One region of the Providencia sp. PROV003 genome, then DNA from elsewhere that is predicted to be linked to it. Evidence: predicted binding sites of a transcription regulator. Region 1 holds the regulator's gene; the other holds the start of a gene.
What was found. Region 1 encodes CRP, which controls carbon source genes, mostly activating them, when cyclic AMP is high. Its sites were predicted from a motif close to ATGTGANNNNNNTCACAT; they were not measured.
Positions count from the first base shown of each region.

Region 2: the regulator CRP is predicted to act here: its motif matches at 1,483-1,500, upstream of glpT (glycerol-3-phosphate transporter).

Region 1 is NZ_CP096369.1:347,783-356,122, forward strand. Features, by position in the region: gene murP (PTS N-acetylmuramic acid transporter subunit IIBC) at 1-225, shown strand, start outside; gene M1F14_RS01435 (LysE family translocator) at 283-888, opposite strand; gene M1F14_RS01440 (hydrolase) at 991-1,974, shown strand; gene M1F14_RS01445 (YheU family protein) at 1,971-2,180, shown strand; gene M1F14_RS01450 (phosphoribulokinase) at 2,238-3,104, shown strand; gene M1F14_RS01455 (OsmC family protein) at 3,195-3,596, opposite strand; gene crp (cAMP-activated global transcriptional regulator CRP) at 3,952-4,584, shown strand; gene M1F14_RS01465 (hypothetical protein) at 4,776-5,762, shown strand; gene M1F14_RS01470 (hypothetical protein) at 5,938-7,287, shown strand; gene M1F14_RS01475 (aspartate aminotransferase family protein) at 7,348-8,340, opposite strand, start outside.
Region 2 is NZ_CP096369.1:1,442,161-1,450,500, forward strand. Features, by position in the region: gene glpT (glycerol-3-phosphate transporter) at 1-1,220, opposite strand, end outside; gene glpA (anaerobic glycerol-3-phosphate dehydrogenase subunit A) at 1,660-3,318, shown strand; gene glpB (glycerol-3-phosphate dehydrogenase subunit GlpB) at 3,308-4,603, shown strand; gene glpC (anaerobic glycerol-3-phosphate dehydrogenase subunit GlpC) at 4,600-5,793, shown strand; gene M1F14_RS06640 (7-cyano-7-deazaguanine/7-aminomethyl-7-deazaguanine transporter) at 6,112-6,780, opposite strand; gene tusA (sulfurtransferase TusA) at 6,949-7,203, shown strand; gene M1F14_RS06650 (Rpn family recombination-promoting nuclease/putative transposase) at 7,263-8,222, opposite strand.

The sequences.
Region 1 (8,340 bases):
GGCGCAGCTGGTGGTTTCTTTATCGGGGCCGTCGCGTGGATGGGGTTACCTGTCGGTTTAAATACTGTGTTTGGGCCATCTGGGTTAATTGCCATTCCATTAATGACATCCGGTCAAGGTGTCCTCGCCGGGATGGCTGTGTACGCGGGGGGAGTATTGGTTTCCTATGTGTGCGGCTTCCTATTTACCTACCTGTTTGGTAGTAAAGGCGTAGATTTAAGTTAATCATGCCCTAAACAAAAAGCAGCTCTTAGGGCTGCTTTTTTCAATCAATAAAAAACGCTATTCCAACCAAATCAATGGGACACACAGCGCAGTTAGCAGCCCCATCGCTAAATTAAAGATAAACCAAGCTTGGCGACTACGTAAAAATAAGCTAATCAATGAGCCAAAGCCCATCCAAATCAAACCTGCCACTAAGTTGACGATTACAAATGCCACGCTCATGACTAAAATAGATTGGCTGAATAACTCACCAGGCAGGCTAAAGCCACCAACTGCCCCTAGTCCCATCATCCAAGCTTTAGGGTTTAGAAATTGTAATAAGCCCCCCTGATACCATGTTACGCTTTTCCCCACTTCGCTATCCGTCTTAATTGGTGCATAATTAGCTGTTGCTGTTTTCCATGCCAGCCAGAGAAGATACACACTGCCCACCACTTTTAAGGCAATATGAATCGCAGGATAGAGCAATAAAAGTGCAGCAATACCAAATGCTGAGAGGTAAAGTATCGATTGCATACCTAGCATAATACCTAAGCATAATGTAATCGCATGACGAAAACCGTAGTTTGCCGCACTTGATGTTAGCAACATATTATTAGGGCCGGGTGTGACTGCTGCAATGAATAGAAATGTAAAAAGAGAAAAGATCAGCCCCAGTGTCATTTATAATTTAATCCTCAAACCCAAATTTGTTTACTTGCATCACAAAAAAATAACAGTATGTTATGTGACTCACAAGAGCTCCTATTAAATAAAAATAAGGTTATGTCTGAAAACTTTCGTCCAATCAGTTGGGCTAAAAATCCACACCTCCAAACTCTACTGCCTAGGATTTTTCGTAGAACCCCGAAAATTAAACCTATTTGGCAGCGACTTGAATTGCCTGACGGTGATTTTATTGATCTCGCATGGAGTGAAAAACCTGAGCTTGCGGCTCATAAACCACGCTTAGTCATTTTTCATGGGTTAGAAGGTAATTTTAAGAGCCCTTACGCTCATGGAATGTTAGAAACAGCGGAAAAACACGACTGGCTGGGCGTTGTCATGCACTTTCGTGGGTGTAGCGGCGAACCCAATCGCCAACAGCGTATTTATCATTCAGGTGAAACCGATGATGCTCGCTACTTCTTACGCTGGTTAAAACAAACTTTTGGTGATACGCCAACGGCTGCTGTGGGGTATTCCCTTGGTGGGAATATGTTGGCTTGTTACTTGGCTGAAAGTGGTCAAAATGCGGATTTAGATGCGGGAGTGGTTGTATCTGCCCCATTAATGTTAGAGGCTTGCTCCCTACGAATGGAAAAAGGCATTTCCCAGTTTTATCAACGCTATTTATTAAATGGCTTAAAACGTAACGCAACTCGTAAACTCGTACGCTATCCTGGGTCATTACCACTGAATTTATTGCAGCTTAAGCAAGTTAAACGCATTCGTGATTTTGATGATGTTATCACTGCACGTATCCACGGTTTTGATGATGCCTCAGATTACTATCAGAAATGCAGTGCATTACCTAAATTGGCTCACATTACTAAACCAACATTAATTATTCACGCCAAAGATGATCCATTTATGGCTCCTGAGGTTGTTCCTGATTTATCTTTTCTTCCCCATAATGTGGAATATCAAATGACAGAACATGGCGGGCACGTTGGTTTTGTCAGCGGGACCTTTAGAAAACCGCAAATGTGGCTAGAAACTCGAATTCCGCAATGGTTAACCCCTTATTTAAATAAGGAAAACCCATGATTATCCCTTGGCGTGAGTTATCTCCAGAAGCACTGGAAAGCCTCATCGAAAGCTATGTTTTACGAGAAGGAACTGACTATGGGGCACATGAGAAAAGCTTACAAGACAAAGTTAATGATGTGAAACGGCAGTTAGTTTCTGGCGAAATTGTGCTAGTCTGGTCTGAATTGCATGAGTCGGTTAATTTCATGCCTAAAACCCGCTAACCCGCTTTGTTCGCTATTTTGCCATAGTGGACATAAGCGCAACACAGGGAGTTCGCTATGTCCAAAAAACATCCGATTATTGCTATCACCGGTTCCAGTGGTGCAGGCACGACCTCAACTAGCCAAGCATTCCGTAAAGTTTTCCACCAACTCAATATCCAACCAGCTACATTAGAAGGGGACAGCTTTCATCGTTACACGCGGCCTGAAATGGACATGGCTATCCGCAAGGCGAGAGAACAAGGTCGGCATATCAGTTATTTTGGTCCTGAAGCGAATGACTTTGCTTTGCTAGAACAAACTTTAATTGATTATGCAAAAACAGGTTGTGGACAATCACGAAAATACCTACATACCTATGATGAAGCGGTTCCGTACGGTCTACAACCAGGTACTTTTACACCTTGGGAACCACTCCCTGAAAAAACTGATGTGTTATTCTACGAGGGTCTGCATGGTGGGGTTGTTACACCTGAGCATAATGTAGCGCAACATGTTGATTTACTTGTTGGCGTTGTCCCGATTGTCAATCTTGAATGGATTCAAAAGTTGGTTCGTGATACGACCGAAAGGGGCCATTCCCGTGAAGCGGTTATGGACTCTGTTGTGCGTTCAATGGGGGACTATATCAACTACATTACCCCTCAGTTTTCGCGTACTCATATCAACTTCCAACGAGTTCCGACTGTAGACACCTCCAACCCATTTTCAGCCAAAACTATCCCTTCACAAGATGAAAGTTTTATTGTGATCCGCTTTAGAGGGCTCGAACACATCGATTTCCCCTATTTGCTTTCAATGATCTGCGGTTCTTTTATTTCGGCTATGAATACCATTGTCGTACCCGGAGGAAAACTCGGTCTAGCAATGGAATTGATCATGATGCCATTAGTTGAAAAGTTAATTAATCAGAAAAACAGTTAAATTATTTCTCAAATAATAAGTAAGACGCTTACCATTAATTAAGGTAAGCATCTTTTTATTAAAATTTTAATATAAAAAATAAATTTATTTTTAATTTTTTATTTCAAAGCTATGAGTGACTTCAACCGTTTTTTCTAGCATCAGTGCCACTGAGCAATATTTTTCAGCCGAGAGCTGAACAGCTCTTTCAACCGTTTTTTCCGTTAATTCATTTCCTGTTACGATAAAATGCAAATGTATTTTAACAAAATAACGTGGAGCTTCTTCACGGCGCTGCGATGTTAATTTAACTTCACAATCAGTAATATCATTTCGCCCTTTTTGTAAAATTGAAACGACATCTATTGCACTACATCCACCTGCCGCCATTAGCACCATTTCCATTGGGCTAGGTGCTTTATCACCTGCATTACCATCCATCATGACTTGATGCCCTGAAGCTGACTCACCTAGAAAGGAAAGTCCTTCTACCCATTTTACTCTTGCTTCCATTTTATTCCCCTTGAAATGAAATCGGTTTAAAGGCTACATTGTTCCATAGATATAATGAATGTTATATCAGCTTTATTAGGCTGAAGCGATACAGGGGAGACTTTCTTCATTGGATATGCTACAAACAATACTTAGTTGATAGGACTAAGATCAAAACTCAGCGGTTTAATTGATTATATTATAGTGTTGATATCAATTTGTTTACCCTAGCCTATCGAATGCGCTGAAGTTATTCAGCTCTTCACATTATTTAGGGTATATAAGGCAAATTAATATGCTAAGCTAGTGACTTTAAAGCCAGCCTTTCTGGTAAGCTTTTCCGGATGGCTGCAATAACATACAGAGGATAACGCTAATGGTTCTCGGCAAGCCACAAACAGACCCTACTCTTGAATGGTTTTTGTCACACTGCCATATTCATAAGTATCCATCCAAGAGCACACTGATCCATCAGGGTGAGAAAGCAGAAACCCTTTACTATATCGTTAAAGGTTCAGTGGCTGTTTTAATTAAAGATGAAGAAGGCAAAGAAATGATCCTCTCTTACCTGAATCAAGGGGATTTCATTGGTGAACTGGGGTTATTTGAAGAAGGGCAAGAACGTACTGCGTGGGTGAGAGCTAAAATCGCTTGCGAAGTTGCTGAAATTTCTTACAAAAAATTCCGTCAATTGATTCAGGTTAACCCTGATATTTTAATGCGTCTCTCAGCGCAAATGGCCAGTCGTTTACAAACAACATCAGAAAAAGTCGGCAACCTTGCCTTCTTAGATGTCACAGGCCGTATCGCTCAAACCCTATTGAATCTAGCGAAACAACCTGACGCAATGACCCACCCAGACGGTATGCAAATCAAAATTACCCGTCAGGAAATTGGCCAAATTGTCGGTTGTTCCCGTGAAACTGTTGGCCGTATTTTAAAAATGCTGGAAGATCAAAACTTGATCTCTGCACACGGTAAAACCATCGTTGTTTACGGTACACGTTAATTAACCTTTCAGCCTCGCTCTCTTGGCGAGGCATGCAATTTAAAATAGCTTTATATCGTCGATATAAAGCTATTTCAGTTTAATTATAGCAACATATTTATATGCTTATATTAATGAGTATCGTTTCTTTATATTTTATCTATTTAGCTCTCTATAAAATAATAATCATAATATTAAGTAGGGTTATATTTATGAAAATTACACTTAGCAATTTGTCAGGCCATTCCGAACTTTTTAAAAACATTAGCAATTCCGATGATTTTATAAAGAAAATCTTTGCTGTGACTGCCTCATCGAGAAAAGAGCCCTTATCCACTCAGCAACAATCTAAACTATCAGATGCTTATAGCCTAGAAAGCATTGACTCAGCTTATGAAAGTGATTCAGAAAGTATAAATAATACTAAATTATTGAGCGCTGACGAATTTAAGCATAAAGTTAATCAATTGAAAGTCCGATTGTATAAATTTTATACATCTACTTTTTATAATGAACAAGATGCAGACTCACTAATAACAGAAAACCAAACAGTTTTTGAGGATTTTAATAGTGCTGATAAAGAAATTCATAAATATGCTGATTTTTTGTATCGGTACGTTAAAACTCCAGGGATTAACATCAAAAACTCAGAAATAAAAAACGAAATCATAAAAAATCACCATCATCCTAAGCAACTAGAAAATAAAAATAGCACTAAAACCCCTTTAATAACCAGAACAAACAAAAAAAATACCAATAATATTGATTTACCTTTGGAACCAATGAAACAAAAAACAAAGAATTCCTCTCAGAAAAAGTTTAAATATGTGTACTATAAAGTTGCTGATAATAATCAAGATAATTCCAAATACATTCCTCTACCTAAAAGCACTTTTGAATTCAAGGGAAATATACAACAAACAAAAACTTCAGTATTAAGAACACAATATATCATGCAACATTACAAACTATCTAACAAATCTATGCCATTAGACTATAAACCACGAAAAAATCACTTTAATAGAAATGTTAATTCAATTAAAACCGCTGACTTAATAAAAATAAGCAATAGCATTGAAAAAGAAAAAAGACTAACCATGGAAATGATGGCACTTAAAGATAATATATTTGAAATACAAAACCAAATTCATATTAACGATAACTTATTGAAAGAATTAAAAAAACAAACCATTAAATAAAACATCTCTATTTTATATAAGATCATTATTAATTCAAATTATTAATAATACATTATTAGTAAAATCATAATACCATAAGATAAAATCAATGCATTGAATAAATTAATTATTTCAATATTAAGCATGAATATTTATTTAGCAAATTACTTTTTTAATATTAATATAGGATATGACTATGAAAACCACCCCCCTAGATACCACCATAACTAGCTCACTATACAGAAAAAACTCATCAACTGGGGCTAAGAAAGAAACACCCACTATTACACAAAAAATTAAAAATTTGAAAATAAATAATCCATTCTCATTTTTTCATTTTAACAAAAAAAATACGGAATCAAAATTCTATATTAGCTTACCAGAAGCTGGTTCAAAGGGAAGTGATTTAAATTTACTTAATAAATTAAACTCAAACAAAAAAACAATTTCTTCCCTTGAAAATAAGCTTATAGATAATTCATTTAATATCCCACAATTCATTAAGGATTTAAAAAATAAAACAGAAAACTCCATTGATAATTTACTAGGTAAGAATGATTTTTTTAGTGAAATTCCAGCTACAGATGAAATCATAGAGAAACAAAATGAAACAATAGGCTATCTTAAACATTACCTAGATTTATTAGACAAAAATAAAAAATTGACCAATAAAAGCGAAGAGCTAAAAAACGAAATTGATGATCTGAAATCAGCCATAAGATATGAATCAAAAATAAGAGGAATTGCATACTTAAAAAAAGAAAGTAAATACTTAGTGTCATTAGAAAAAGAAATACCAATGAAAAATAACATAGAAGGAAAAAATAAAAAAATTGAAAAATTAATTAAAATACAAAACTCAGTAAAAATTTTATTGAGTAATGAGTTAAAAGATATAAAAAATAAAGTTCACAATATTACATTGGATAAAAATGCTCTAGAAAAAAATATTTTAGCTCTGAAAAAACCGATAATATGTGAATCTTTCATTACCTACGATGAAGATAATACACCTATTTACCACAATGAGTCTCACGACTTTGATTTTGATGACCTATTAGAAAAAAAATTAGAAACTGAAAACACAAAAAACAATAGAATTATTAAAAACTTAATATTAGAAAATGACTTGTTATATAATTCAATTGAAGAGTTAGATAATGATAACCTTGATTATAGAGGTTTAGTCCAAGACTTAAGAATTGATAATAATAATAAAAATCATGAAATTAGAGCACTACAGGAAAAGCTTGCCAACAAAGCGCTATCCATGGCCTCAATTAGTCTCACCTCGTTATCTTCTGGCTACCACTCCGATAATGAAGACAATAACCTTACATCAGCCCTTAAGGTTAATGAGGGAAAAACAGCTCAAAAAGAAGAGACCCTAAAAAATAAATACCCTTTAGCCAATAATAAAGGAGTAAAAAAATATTCACATACACATAAAGTTCAATGCCTAGCGGCTGGAATACCAATTAGTAGTTCAAAAGAGCAATTACAAGCACGATTAAAAGCAATAAAAATACCATTACCAACTCAGTAAACGCTATAAAATTTAACTTTTCAATAAGTTGCAGAAATCATTCTGCAACTTATCTCTTAGTTATTTCAACAACTTCCCAATCGCTGTCTCTAATTTCACCATACCGCTATTAATTTCTTCTTCAGAAATAATCAGTGACGGCGTAAACCGCAATACATTAGCACCCGCATTAAGCATCATTAAACCTTCTACTGCACTGGCTTGCAGGATATCTTTCGAACGGTTCAATAGTTTGCCGTCTAACTCAGCACCAATTAATAAGCCCATTCCTCTGATCTCAGAAAAAACGTGGTATTTATCATTCAGTTTATTTAAATGAGCGATAAATAATTCACGACGTTTTTCGACACCATTTAGTACTTCCTCAGTATTAATAATATCAAAGGCCGCGTTCCCTACCGCACAAGCCAATGGATTACCACCATAGGTTGTACCGTGAGACCCAACTTCCATTGTTTTAGCAATTTCTTCTGTGGTGATCATAGCACTAATAGGAAAGCCGCCCCCCAGTGCTTTTGCCGTGGTTAAAATATCGGGGGTCACATCATAATGCATATATGAAAATAATTTCCCTGTACGCCCCATACCACTTTGTACTTCGTCAAAAATTAACAGTGCATTATTTTCATCACACAGCTTACGTACACCTTGTAAAAATGCAGATGTTGCCGCGGTCACCCCACCTTCACCTTGTACAGGCTCAAGCACTACCGCACAGGTATTTTCATCTATAACCGCTTTTACTGCTTCAAGATCGTTGAAAGGGACATGGATGATATCGGCAGGTTTTGGCCCAAAACCATCTGCATATTTCGCTTGCCCACCAACAGAGACCGTAAATAATGTTCTGCCATGGAAAGCTTGCTTAAATGCAATAATCTTAGTTTTATAAGGATTATATTTGGTGATGGCATAACGACGCGCTAACTTAAATGCGGCTTCATTCGCTTCAGAGCCTGAATTAACAAAAAATGCACGGTCAGCAAAAGTAGCGCTAGTTAATTTTTGCGCTAACTTAAGTGCTTGCTCATTGGTAAAAATATTACTGACATG
Region 2 (8,340 bases), 1.1 Mb from region 1:
GTATAACCGACGATAGCACTTGCCGCAACTGAACCCCCGAGGTAACCGAACAAGCCAGTAAAGCCTGCTGCTGTACCTGCCGCTTTTTTCGGAGCCAGTTCAAGTGCGTGTAAACCAATTAACATCACCGGGCCATAAATTAAGAAACCGATGACCAACATACAGGCCATATCAATATTTGGGTTACCCGCTGGGTTCATCCAGAATACGATAGTTGCGATGGTTACTAAGGTCATAAAGAACACACCTGTTGCACCACGGTTACCGCGGAAAACTTTATCCGACATCCAACCACACAGAAGTGTTCCTGGGATACCTGCGTATTCATATAAGAAGTAGGCCCATGAAGATTTATCCATAGCGAAGTGTTTTACTTCACGCAGATAAGTCGGAGACCAGTCCAAAACACCGTAACGTAATAAGTAAACAAATACGTTGGCAATCGCAATCATCCATAACAGTTTGTTAGGGAAGACATACTTCATGAAGATTTCTTTTGCGGTTAGCTCTTGTTCATCAGACTCTTTATAGTCTGTTGGATAGTCGTTTTTGTATTCTTCGATAGGTGGAAGACCACAAGATTGTGGTGTATCGCGCATTAATGCAAATGCGATAATCGCAACAAGGATAGCAGCCAATGCAGGCATATACAGAGCAGCTTTCCAGTCGTTAAACCATGCCATACCTAACATGAATAGCAATGGCGGGATACCACCACCAACGTTGTGGGCACAGTTCCAAACAGAAACGATACCACCGCGTTCTTTTTGTGACCACCAGTGAACCATTGTACGCCCACATGGAGGCCAACCCATACCTTGGAACCAACCACAAAGGAACAATAGAACGAACATGACCATGATGCTAGAAGTCGCCCATGGTACAAAGCCCATAACTAACATGACTAAAGAGGCTAGGATCAGACCTGCGGGTAAGAAGTAGCGCGGGTTCGCACGGTCAGAGAATGACCCCATGATAAATTTAGAAAAGCCGTAGGCAATTGAAATACCGGATAATGCGAAACCAAGGTCACCTTTTGAAAACCCCTGTTCAACAAGATATGGCATCGCTAACGCAAAGTTCTTTCGGACTAGATAATACGCTGCGTAACCAAAGAAAATACCCATGAAGATCTGCCAGCGAAGCTTACGATAGACAGGGTCTATCTTGTCAGCTGGCAGCCTCTGTATGTGAGGTGCTGGTTTAAAAATGCTTAACATATACGCCTCCGATGGCATGCTAAATTATTTATTCACTCATTCCTTCTCTTTTTAAGAAAATCATTGAGTGTTTATTATTGGTGAAGTAACAAAAACGAAAATAATCGAGTAATTTAAGAGTTTTTATTTTCTTAATTGCTCTAAATTGTAGTCGTTAGAAAACAATTTATCTGTAATCCAACGCACAATTATTGATTTTGTTTATGAAGTTGCATAGTAAATGACATTTGTGAATAGAATGGAACCATAATTGTTAATTATTTTGTGATTTACATCACGTATTTGTTGTTTTCAACGCTAAAAATGTACCAATCACTTTCGTTTTTGTTCCTTATCAAACATTGGTCGCATTTCTGGTCTATATTTAGTAATAGATTATAAAAATAGAATCTATACTTGTACTGATTATAGAAATGTTTATTAATGTGAGGAATGCGACATGAATGGCTCATCTGTGACTGAAACGGATGTCATCATAATTGGTGGTGGCGCAACAGGTGCAGGAGTCGCTCGTGACTGCGCTCGCCGAGGTCTAAGAACGGTTTTACTTGAGCGGCATGATATTGCAACGGGGGCGACAGGACGTAACCACGGTTTACTACATAGCGGTGCACGTTATGCAGTAACGGACAGTGAATCAGCTAAAGAATGTATTGAAGAAAACAAAATATTGAAACGCATTGCGCATCATTGTATTGAGCGCACAGATGGTTTGTTCATTACGTTACCTGAGGATAGTTTAGACTATCAGCAAAAGTTTATTACAGCCTGCCAAGCAGCCGGAATCGATGCAACAGCAATTGACCCTGCTCAAGCCATCCGTCTTGAACCTTCAGTTAACCCTCAGCTTATTGGGGCAGTTCGTGTACCAGATGGAACTGTTGACCCATTTCGTTTAACCGCAGCGAATATGCTTGATGCTAGAGAGCATGGCGCTAAGGTATTAACTTATCATGAGGTTATTGGCCTCATTCGTAACGGGGATACTGTGCGCGGTGTTACCGTTTATGACCATCAAGCAAAAAAACAATACGATATTTATGCGGAAATTGTTGTTAATGCGGGGGGAATTTGGGGGCAAAAAATTGCAGAATATGGCGATCTAAAAATTAAAATGTTCCCCGCAAAAGGGGCTTTATTGATTTTAGGTCATCGATTAAACAATATGGTAATAAACCGTTGCCGCAAGCCTGCGGACGCCGATATTCTTGTGCCTGGTGATACTATTTCCTTGATCGGCACCACCTCAACTCATATTGAATATGACCAAATTGATAACATGTATGTCACGCCTGAAGAAGTGGATATTTTGATCCGCGAAGGCTCTATGTTATCCCCCGCACTGGCGAAAACGCGCATTTTGCGTGCTTATGCAGGCGTTCGCCCATTAGTTGCTAGTGATGATGACCCTTCAGGGCGTAATGTAAGCCGAGGGATCGTATTGTTAGACCATGCAAAACGTGATGGCTTGGAAGGGTTTATCACTATTACTGGCGGTAAATTAATGACTTATCGGTTGATGGCTGAATGGGCTACCGATAAGGTTTGTGAAAAGTTAGGTCATAATGAGAAGTGTACGACTGCTGAAGCGGCGCTTCCAGGCTCACAACATAGCGCGGAAGAAGCATTACGCAATGTTGTTTCAATTCCAGCTCCTATTCGCGGCTCTGCAGTTTATCGTCATGGAGATCGTGCTTCTGCGATTTTAAGCACTGATAGGTTAGATAAAAGTTTAGTTTGTGAATGTGAGGCGGTGACTGCTGGCGAAGTTCGTTATGCTGTTAATTCACTAACAGTAAATAATCTACTTGATTTACGACGCCGTACTCGTGTGGGAATGGGAACTTGCCAAGGAGAATTATGCGCCTGTCGTGCCGCAGGGCTGTTAAATCGCTTTAATGTCACAACGCCCCATGAAACTGAGCAACAGTTAGGTCATTTCTTAAATGAACGTTGGAAAGGCATTCGTCCAATTGCGTGGGGTGATGCATTACGTGAAAGCGAGTTTACCAGTTGGGTTTATCACGGTTTGTGCGGTATGAATGAGGCAACGCTGGCTAAAGCACCTCAGAAGGAGGAGGCGGATAATGAAATATGATGCTGTTGTTATGGGGGGAGGCCTTGCTGGGTTACTTTGTGGTATTCGCCTCACTCAATCAGGTTTGTCATGCGCCATTGTGAGCGCAGGGCAAAATGCCTTACATTTTTCCTCCGGTTCACTCGATTTATTAACCCATTTACCTGATGGACAAGTCGCTGAAAAACCCTTATCGATGTTAAGCGCACTGAAAGCACAAGCGCCAACACACCCTTATAGTCTGATAGGGGAGGCGCAAGTTGCTGTATTAGCGCAAATGGCAGAGTCTATCCTGCAACAAACTGGTATTCGTTTAAAAGGCTCTTGTGAAGAAAATCATTATCGCATCACACCATTGGGTCATAAACGTATGACGTGGTTAAGCCCTGAGGTTGTTCCTACAGCTTCTTTACATCAAAAAATGGATATAGGCAAAATTGCGGTTGTGGGGATTGAAGGTTTTTTGGATTTTCAACCACAGATGGTGGCTGATGAATTGCAGCGTGAAGGGCTATCAGCAAGCGCTCATTATGTGCACTTGCCACTATTGGATCGTTTAAGAGAAAACCCAAGCGAATTTCGAGCCGTCAATGTTGCTCGTTGGTTAGATAGAACCGAAAATATGACGCAAATTATTGAGGAGATTTCGCCTTTAGTTGTTGATGCGGAAGCCGTATTTTTGCCCGCTTGCATAGGTCTTGATAGTGAGGAACCAGTATTAGAGCTACAAAGAAGGTTAGGTAAGCCCCTGTATTTATTGCCAACATTGCCACCATCCTTGTTGGGGATTCGCTTGCATGAATGCTTATTACGTCAATTTCGTCGTCAAGGCGGTATCGTTATGCCTGGGGACAAGGTAACGTCAGTGAATTGTATTAATGGAAGAGTTGAATCTATTCAAACACGCAATCACGGCGATATATCTTTAAAGGCAAAACACTTTGTTTTAGCCACCGGCAGCTTTTTTAATAATGGCTTGGTAGCTGAGTTTGACCGCGTTTATGAGCCACTTATGGAATTAGATTTGTGTGATATTTCTGAACGTGCCAAATGGACAAATAAACAGTTTTTTGCCTCTCAGCCATATATGGCCTTTGGTGTAAAAACAGATGGTAAATTGCGCGCTCAAAAAGGGGGCGTAACCATTAACAACCTTTATGTTGCTGGTGCTGTATTAGGTGTTTTTGATCCACTAACCCAAGGATGTGGCGCTGGGGTTTCAATGATTAGCGCATTATTTGCTGCAAATGAAATTATTGGAGAAATAAGTAAAAATGAAGCCATGCAGGCGGAGGTGGCACAATGAGTATTCTCGATACGAGCTTTGAAAGCTGTATTAAATGCACGGTGTGTACTACTTATTGCCCTGTTGCAAAAGTTAATCCATTGTACCCAGGGCCAAAACAAGCAGGTCCAGATGGCGAGCGTTTACGCTTAAAAGACCCAATGCTTTATGATGAAGCGCTGAAATATTGTACTAACTGTAAGCGTTGTGAGGTTGCTTGCCCTTCAGATGTTAAAATTGGTGACATTATTGCACGTGCGCGCAACACTTATAGCCAGCAAAAACCGAAAATCCGGGATGCTATCCTCAGCCATACTGATTTAATGGGGTCGTTATCAACGCCATTTGCACCTGTTGTGAATACGATCACTGGCCTGAAACCTGTACGCCAAATATTAGATAAGGCATTGAAAATCGACCATCGTCGCGAGTTACCAAAATACTCTTTTGGGACTTTCCGTCGTTGGTATTCCAAACAGGCTGCGGAGCAAGCAAAATTTGAAGAACAGGTGGCATTTTTTCATGGTTGCTATGTAAATTACAACCATCCTCAATTAGGTAAAGACCTGATTAAAGTGTTTAATGGTATGAACATTGGGGTACAGCTTCTTAAACGTGAAAAATGCTGCGGTGTCGCATTGATTGCTAATGGCTTTATGAAACAAGCGAAACGCCAAGCTAATGTGAATTTGGAATCATTGCAAGAAACTATCCTTGAAAAGCATATTCCAGTCGTTGCAACATCCTCCACCTGTACGTTTACTATTCGCGATGAATATACCCATGTTCTTGATGTTGATACTTCTAAGATGCGTGACAATATTGAGCTGGCAACACGCTATATTTATCGCCTACTGGAAGAGGGGCGTGAACTTAAGTTGAAACATACCCCATTAAAAGTAGCCTATCATACACCTTGTCATATGGAAAAAATGGGCTGGACTTCCTACACATTAGAGCTGATTAAACGAGTACCCGGTGTTGAGTTGATTGTACTGGATTCACAGTGTTGCGGTATTGCTGGGACTTATGGTTTTAAAAAAGAAAACTATGAAGTTTCTCAAGGTATTGGGGCAGGCCTGTTCCGCCAAATTGAAGACAGTGGTGTCGATATGGTGATCACTGACTGTGAAACATGTAAATGGCAGATTGAAATGTCGACAAGCAAAAAGTGTGAGCATCCTATTTCGCTCTTAGCACGCGCATTATAAAATTCTCGTCATACTTCGCGCTGTGGCGTTGTTAGCTTCATTCGCGACCCCTAGTCATATACTTGTGTATGCCCCTAGGGTTTCGCTCATTTGCCGCCTAGCCACAACACGAATTATTTAGAGAATTAAGAGGAATGAGGCTTGTGTGGTGTTGGCTTCGTTGGTGATTTAACTGTGAATTGAAATATTGAGAATATTCAATAATTAAAAATTATACGGAATATTCACGGAATTTATTGAATTGTAGGGGTGTTATTCTTTGTTTTAGCTCAGTTTAACCCTTTTGGAGATAGCATTTAGCTATCTCCTTTTTTATTTTCAATGTTGACGAATTAATTGCTTTTTATCTGCATTATTAAAGAAGTACTTTAAGATTAGGTTTAACAGAACCCCATAAGCAGGTAAGAAAAACAGCATACAAATAAGTAGTTTAAATACATAATCAACCAAAGCAATTTCAACCCAATTTGCGGCCATAAATGGGTCGCTACTGCGGAAAAATGCAATAAAGAAGAATGCAATAGTATCAATCAGGTTACCAAAAAACATGGCACAAGCAGGCGCTACATACCAGCGTGCATTTTGCCGTAACCGGTTGAATACACCAACATCTAATATTTGCCCAAGGACATAAGCCATAAAGCTTGCTGCAGCAATACGCGCAACGAATAAGTTAAATTCAAATAAAGATGCAAAACCTTGCCATTCACCTTGGAAAAATAACGCTGAAATAACGTATGAAATCAGTAATGCAGGTAACATTACAGCAGTAATAATTCTACGGGCAAGTGGTGCGCCATAAATACGAACGGTTAGGTCTGTAGCAAGAAAAATAAATGGAAAAGTAAATGCACCCCAAGTGGTATGGAAGCCCAAAATATTAATTGGCAACTGCACTAGGTAATTACTTGAAGTGATAATTAGTACATGAAATAAAGATAGCCAGATTAAGGCGGTGGCTTTTTGCCGCACAGTAAAATCAAACATATTGTACCTTTTTAGTCGCAATGGGGTGAGGGAACCCATGAAATACATCCCTAAATCGGGAATTGCGCATCATACGCTTGTTGCGCAACAAAAGCAAAACTGTTCACTCATCGCGAGCAATTTTATTATATAATTGGCTCATTGATTACTTTGAGTAGAAGCGTTTTTATGTCTGACTTATTTGCAAATGCGAGCAAAACCCTTGACACACTTGGCTTACGTTGCCCTGAGCCTGTTATGTTAGTGCGTAAAACAGTCCGTAATATGGCTGAGGGTGAAACATTGTTAATTATTGCTGACGACCCTGCAACAACCCGCGATATCCCAGGTTTTTGCCGCTTTATGGAACATGAATTATTGGCTGTTGAAGCTGAAACGACACCTTACCGTTATTTATTGCGTAAAAAGGCGGGCGGGTTGTAATATTAAGTATGCCAATTCCTGCCATAAGGCAGGGATTGAGAATATCACTGAAATTTAACTTATGAAGTATGCTGTAAGTCCAATATTTCTTGGTAGCTTAACCCAGTGAGTTGGCTAATTAGTTCAATACTGGTCCCGAGTTCTAAGCCTTTAAGGGCAACTTCATGTTGTTTTCTATTTGTACCGATGTCAATTCCTCGGTTTACACCAATATCAATTCCTCGGTTTACACCAATATCAATTCCTTCTTGCATTCCTTGATTTTTTAAGCGTTGTGCAATGTTCATAATTGCCTCTTGGTTATTTTCAATTTGATTGATAAGTTGACTGACAACAATTTTAAAATGAGGTGAATCCATTGTAAGAAATAAGTAATTGAAAATTGTGATAATGTCATCATTGTTATGATAATTATTGTTCATCGCTTGAGCTAATAGTGTAGTCACTTTCTCAACATTTTCTCGTAAATCTTTATGCTTCATTGCTAATTCCATCACGGCAACCTTGCGGTGATTCACCAGTTCATTGTCATCAATAACGGTAATATCAACGACAGGAAATGGTTGGCTATATAAATCATTGGCTATGTCAGGCCAAGGAAAGCAATGGGTCCATGGCTGTGAATACGGGTAGGGAGTGACTTTCCCATGGTAGAACAAGATAGGGACGACTAAGGGTAAATGACGATGCCCTTGTTGTAAGTGCTGATTCATTGCTGAAAATGCATAATACATCATCCTCCATCCCATAAATTTATCGGGTGTTGATTGATGCTCAACTAGCATATAAAGATAGCCTTCGCCTTGTAGTGTTTCCACAGTGTATAAAACATCTGATAACCGAGAGCGAAGTTGCTTATCAATAAATGAAGAATTGGTGATGGCCAAGGTATCAAAATTACATAACTGTTTAATATGCATTGGTAGGTGAATATCAAAAAAATCACGAGCGTTCTCAATTTTAGACATAAAGCCTTTAAATGCAGAGTCATGAGGTGTTGAGCTGTGACTTTTTACCATATTAACCTTCCCAAAATGTGATGACCATGACTTATTTTCAGGGGATATTCTAGCGGGGTTTGGGATGGAATGGGGGTGAAGTTAGTCCTAAATATTTAGTCAAGATGGCAATTAACAT